Undibacterium sp. 5I1: one gene and its partner. The protein of the gene in region 1 binds, or shares a complex with, the protein of each later gene. Links are inferred from orthologs where the notes say so. Each region holds a gene or a part of one and is shown in the gene's direction. Other genes may lie near its edges. The genes, in order: sbcB and ssb.

What was found.
Region 2: the proteins of sbcB (region 1) and ssb are in contact, whole or in part, in a crystal structure (PDB 3C94), measured with the Escherichia coli proteins. The link is inferred for Undibacterium sp. 5I1 from one-to-one orthologs.

The regions. Positions count from the first base shown.
Region 1 is NZ_JAVIWI010000001.1:3,065,860-3,069,008, forward strand. The notes cover bases 223-3,037. They hold sbcB (exodeoxyribonuclease I), read left to right. Parts: upstream 223-813; coding sequence 814-2,262; downstream 2,263-3,037. Other genes in these bases: RGU72_RS13475 (magnesium transporter CorA family protein), read left to right, coding at 223-671; RGU72_RS13485 (peroxiredoxin), read right to left, coding at 2,338-2,976. Outside these bases: more of RGU72_RS13475, read left to right, coding at 1-222; protein-disulfide reductase DsbD, read right to left, coding at 3,122-3,149. UniProt on the Escherichia coli protein: Degrades single-stranded DNA (ssDNA) in a highly processive manner.
Region 2 is NZ_JAVIWI010000001.1:4,067,028-4,070,202, forward strand. Bases 285-3,125 are described here. They hold ssb (single-stranded DNA-binding protein), read left to right. Parts: upstream 285-1,381; coding sequence 1,382-1,870; downstream 1,871-3,125. Other genes in these bases: uvrA (excinuclease ABC subunit UvrA), read right to left, coding at 285-1,038; istB (IS21-like element helper ATPase IstB), read right to left, coding at 2,201-3,031; istA (IS21 family transposase), read right to left, coding at 3,024-3,125. In the rest of the region: more of uvrA, read right to left, coding at 1-284; more of istA, read right to left, coding at 3,126-3,175. UniProt on the Escherichia coli protein: Plays an important role in DNA replication, recombination and repair. Binds to ssDNA and to an array of partner proteins to recruit them to their sites of action during DNA metabolism. Acts as a sliding platform that migrates on DNA via reptation.

The DNA.
Region 1 (3,149 bases):
ACAAACATAAGGCAGAAGGTAATGGTCACTCCAGCCGCCTGCCTTGCTCGCCAGAAGATTTAATGCTGCGCATACTCAATGCGATGGTTGATCAATATCTGGAACTGCGTCAACCGCTGACCCAACAGCTTGACCGCTGGCAGCATGCCTTGCTCGATCCGCGCCGGCCTTTTAAGAATTGGTTTGCCTTGTTGGATTCACGCATTGAATTGCGCAAGCTCGACAGCCTGTACGAGGAGCAGCGTGACGCCCTGCAAGAGCTGCGCGATCACATTGTAGATACGCATGACGGCAGCGATAGTGGCGACGGTCGTGCCAAAGATTTGCTACTGGTGCGCACCAACGACGTGATGGAACACATCAGCCGTGTTCTGAACCATGCGCGGCGGCTGGAGGCATCTTTAGAGTCAGCAGTGCAAATCCACTTCTCGGCAATGGCCCACCGCACCAGCGAAATCATGCGCACGCTGACCGTCATCACCGCCTTGTTTATGCCGTTGACCTTAATCACCGGCATTTTTGGGATGAACTTTGTTGAGATGCCTTTGCTGAAACATGCTGCAGGATTCTGGATCACCATGGGTATGATGCTAGCGATTGTGATTATTTTATTGCTGTATTTCCGTAGCCAGCGCTACCTGGAAGACAAAGCCAGCAAACGGCGAGATTAATCCAATTGGCGTACTATAGCCATATACTGGGTAGGTGTACATCGATAATATGCTCTATTGTCCAGACTTTCTCTGGACAATAAAATATACTCCCCTTATTTTTAATTTTTGTTTACATTTTTTGTACAGATAAAAACGACCAATGCAAGAAACCACCTTCCTCTGGCACGATTACGAAACCTTTGGCGCGCAAGCAAGGCGTGATCGTCCTGCCCAATTTGCCGCAATCCGCACCGATGCTGAGTTGAACGAAATTGGTCAGCCCATGATGTGGTACTGCCAGCCAGCGAATGATTTTTTACCCGACCCGCAGTCCTGCCTGATCACTCATATCACCCCGCAAACCTGTCTGGAACGCGGCATCCCTGAATACGAGTTTGCAGCAAAAATAGAGGCAGAACTCGCGCACACTGGCACCATCGGTGTTGGCTATAACACGATCCGTTTTGATGACGAGATCACGCGCTTTATGTTCTGGCGCAATCTGATCGATCCTTATGCGCGGGAATGGCAAAACCAGTGCGGGCGCTGGGACATTATGGATATGCTGCGCACGACCTATGCGCTGCGACCAGAGGGCATACATTGGCCGACGAATGACGATGGCAAGCCGAGTTTCCGCTTAGAACACCTGACCGCTGCGAATGGCATTGCGCATGAATCAGCGCATGATGCCTTATCCGATGTGCGTGCAACCATTGCCCTCGCCCGCCTGGTGCGCCAGCATCAGCCTAAGTTATTTGAGTTTTGTCTGGCGCTGCATAAAAAAGAAAAAGCGGCGAATGAGATCGGCGTACCGCTGCTAGGCAAACCTTTTCTGCACGTATCCGGCATGTTTCCTACCGAGCGCGGTTGCCTTGCTGTGATGTGGCCGTTAACGATCCATCCCAAAAATAAAAATGAAGTGATCGCCTGGGATCTGGCGCATGATCCGTCTGAATTGGCGACGCTCGATGCAGCCAGCATACAACTACGCATGTTCAGCAAAACTGACGATCTGCCTGAGGGCGTCACACGCTTGCCAGTCAAGACAATTCACCTGAACAAATCCCCCATCGTGATCGGCAACTTAAAAACTTTATCCGCGCCAATGGCAGAGCGCTGGCAAATCGATCTGACGCAAGTCCACCAGCATGCACAAAAAGCGGCTACGTTAATGGCAGATCAAGCTGATGCCATGCGTACGCTGTGGGAGCAAGTCTATGCACGCCCACAGCACGAGGCGGCGGATGTTGATGAGGATCTTTATGGCGGATTTATAGGCGCGGGTGACAGGCGCCTGCTGAATGAACTACGTAATATGAGTCCTGCACAACTCGCTAAGACACATCCTGATTTTCAAGATAGTCGTTTAGCAGAATTAGTATTTCGTTATCGCGCCCGCAATTTCCCGGATAGCTTAAGCGAAGCTGAACAAGCACAGTGGGAAGAACACCGCATCGCCCGTATGTTAGACGGTGCTGGCAAAGCACGGACGGTGGATGATTTTTTCAATCAGATTGATCAGTTGTCCGACACTGCTAGTGAAAGTGATGAAGAAATTCTAGGTGCCTTATACGATTACGCGGAGATGGTTGTGCCAGTAAGATAGTAGCGCTATCAGCGCAAACCACTATAAAAAATGCCCCGCAATAACGGGGCATTTTCGTTGAGAGTATCGACACAATTACTTATTCGGCTGCGGCGTAATCCGTAAATACGGCACTGGCGATGTGTATCCTTTTGGATATTTTTGCTTAATCACTTCTTCATCTTTAATCGATAAAGGGATGATGACATCATCGCCGTCACGCCAATTACCAGGCGTTGCTACGGTATAGCCATCAGTCAATTGCAAGGCATCAATCACACGCAAAACTTCGTCAAAGTTGCGACCCGTCGTCAGCGGATAGGTGATGATCAGACGAACTTTTTTCTTAGGATCGATGACGAACAATGAGCGCACAGTGACCGTTTCAGATTGATTCGGATGAATCATGTCGTATAGCGCCGCAACTTTGCGATCCGCATCGGCAACGATAGGAAAGCCGACGACCGTCTTTTGCGTCTCTTCAATATCCTTGATCCATTTCAAATGAGATTCTGCGCCATCTACTGATAAGGCAATCGCTTTTACGTTGCGCTTATCAAACTCAGGCTTCAGCTTGGCGGTTAGTCCTAGTTCGGTAGTGCAGACAGGGGTGAAATCGGCAGGGTGTGAAAAAAGTACCACCCAAGAATCACCTGCCCAGGCATGGAAATTCAATTTCCCTATCGAAGAATCTTGCTCAAAATCGGGAGCGGTATCACCTAAACGTAAAGTCATTTCATTCTCCATTCAACTGTTAAGTTAAAGACTATAGAACTTGTACGCTCCCGTTTCAAGGACAGAGTAGTTGCTTGCTTATATCTTAGCTGTTATATCGACGTTATATCGCCGTTATTCAAAGGCATTACCTTGCTCTAAAGACTTAACGCGATGCTTCAAAAGCAGTAATC
Region 2 (3,175 bases), 1.0 Mb from region 1 along the record:
CCAGCCCTTGACCGCACCGCTGGCCAGCGACAAATTTGGGAAGGCAACAATCCGTTTCGGATCAAAAAATTCGATGTGGCCGAGGCCATCACACTCTGGGCAAGCACCCATAGGATTATTGAAGGAGAACAGGCGCGGTTCTAATTCTTGTAGCGAATAACCGCAAGTCGGGCAGGCAAATTTATTCGAAAATAATTGCTCATGGCCGTTGTCCATATTCACAATCAAGGCGCGACCATTGGCGATGCGCAGTGAGGTCTCGAATGATTCTGCCAGACGTTGTTTGATCTCAGCCTTGACTTTGACACGATCAATCACCACGTCGATCGTATGCTTCTCTGTCTTTTTTAATTTAGGCAGATCATCCACTTCGACAATCTTGGCCGGGTGTGTGCCAGTTTGTACGCGGAAGCGCACAAAGCCCTGCGCTTGCATCTGCTCAAACAAATCAACATGCTCACCTTTGCGGTTGGACACCACGGGCGCCAAAATCATGAGCTTGGTATCTTCCGGCATTGCCAGCACGGTATCCACCATTTGCGATACAGACTGCGCTGCCAATGGATTTTCTGGATGATCCGGGCAATACGGCGTACCGACGCGGGCATACAAAAGGCGCAGATAATCGTGGATCTCAGTTACCGTACCGACGGTAGAACGCGGATTGTGCGAGGTCGCTTTTTGCTCTATCGAAATGGCAGGGGACAAGCCTTCAATCAGATCGACATCCGGTTTTTCCATCAATTGCAAAAACTGTCGTGCATAAGCAGATAGTGATTCGACATAACGTCGCTGGCCTTCTGCATACAAAGTATCAAACGCCAAAGACGATTTGCCTGAGCCGGATAAACCAGTAATGACCACCAGCTTATTGCGTGGCAAATCTAAACTGATGTTTTTTAAATTATGTGTACGCGCACCGCGAATGCGGATTTCGTCACGCTTAGGTGCGGGGATGCCAGTTTTATCGAAGTCGATTTCAGCAGGCTTGGCTGCTTTGGCCGATTTTGCACGAACTTTGACCGTATTTTGTGTCATATCAACTGCTTTCCGTAAGGATGGTTTGGCGCCCCGGTTTTTTGATTCGGGAACAAGCAACCTGATACTATAACGGGTTTTTGAAATTTGACGTGTGCAAGCTGCGGACTTTGTTTTTGTCCCGTGTTTGACATATCTTTATGGCAACGTCACGAATGGATAAGAGCATTCTGAAACGCTTTACTAAGCTTGTCTGGCTTATAATCGGCGGCAAATGCTCAATCAGCTAAACAGCGAGATGGCTGAATGGGCTGAATGTGGTTTTAGCCAGAGTTATTGTCAAATTCATCAAAATAATCACTATTACTTAGTGAACTTAATTAGCGAACAACAGGAGAAATACATGGCATCCCTCAATAAAGTCCAGATTATCGGCAATCTCGGACGCGACCCAGAAACGCGTTACATGCCTAGCGGCGACGCCATGACCAGCATCACCGTTGCCACTACAGAAAACTGGAAAGATAAAGCCACCGGCGAGAAAAAAGAACAGACCGAATGGCATCGCATTACTTTTTTCGGCAAACTGGCAGAAATCGCTGGTCAGTATCTGAAAAAAGGCTCGCAAGTCTATGTAGAAGGCAGCCTGCGTACACGTAAATATACCGACAAAGACGGCGTAGAGAAATACGCAACCGACATTAAAGCAGACACCATGCAAATGTTGGGCGGACGTCCAGGTATGGGCGGCGGTGCACCGATGGATGAGTACGGCGGCGCCCCATCAGCACCACGCCAAAGCGCACCAGCGCCATCATCTGCACCACGTCAGGCACCAGCATCGCGCCCGGCACCGAATTTTTCTGATATGGATGATGATATTCCGTTTTGAGACCTAGTCTCTTTGATTCTGTAAACTACGCCCTGCAAGTCTTTGATTTGTAGGGCGTTTTTCTTGTTTACACATTTCTTATTGACAACGGTTATAGTTTTTATATAACCTAGTCGTATAAAACGTAAACAAGGAGCATTGTTGGTGGCGAAATATAGTGTCAAATTGGTGGACATGGGTGTTGGCGCGCACTCAATATTGACCAGCTGCGCGCATTGAATATTGACCAGGCGCTTAGTTGCTGAGCATACAAGTTTGTTTCAGGTTTGTCGATCAATTATGTGTGCATTGTTTTCTCCATTTGTTGAACTCAATTTAGCCACTTAAGCACTAAAACTCCTGCCCAGTGACTTCACCAGGTTCTGCTGATATCTCAGTCTCAGGCTTGTTTAATTCCCGGCTTCTTTCTCTTGATTTAATCCGCATTTTTGCTGTGGCACTGCTATGTTTGAAACGATAGGAATCATTACCTGTTTCAATAATATGGCAATGGTGTGTCAGTCGGTCCAGTAACGCAGTCGTCAGTTTTGCATCGCCAAAGACGTTGCTCCACTCAGAGAATGTCAGGTTGGTCGTGATGACGACGCTGGTTCGTTCGTAGAGTTTAGACAGTAAATGGAACAGTAACGCACCACCCACCTGTGAGAATGGCAGGTAACCTAACTCATCTAAGATCACCAAATCCATCTGCATAAGGCTTAGGGCCATGCGTCCTTGTTTGCCTGCTGCCTTTTCTAATTCCAAGGCATTCACCAGTTCAATCGTTGAGAAGAAGCGCACTCGCTTTCCATGTTGCGTAATACCGGAGACCGCCAGTGCTGTTGCCAGATGGCTTTTACCTGTGCCAGTGCCACCAATCAGCACCACGTTGTGCGCAGCCTCTGTGAAGGCTAACGTGGCCAACTGTTCGATCAGCTTTTGGTCTACTTTGGATTGGCTAAAATCGAAATCAGCTAGGTGGCGATGAATCGGAAATTTGGCAACGTGCAACTGATAACGGATCGAACGCATCGCTCGATCCGTCGATTCCGCTTCTAACAAGTGTTGAATGAGCCATTCCGATGTACTCACGGACGCGGTACTCTGTGCTGTTAAATCGGTATAGGCAGTTGCCATTCCATATAACTTGAGTGATTTAAGTTCACTGATGATGTTAAACATGCTGATTCTCCTGATGTAAGCTGTCGTAGCGACTTGCATCGGCTACCGGCTCTTCGATTAATTGCAAGCTTGTGGCGACGGGGTCAGGACGATCGCCCTGACTTAATCGCACCAATACGTTAGTGATGTGTTCAACACTGGTTG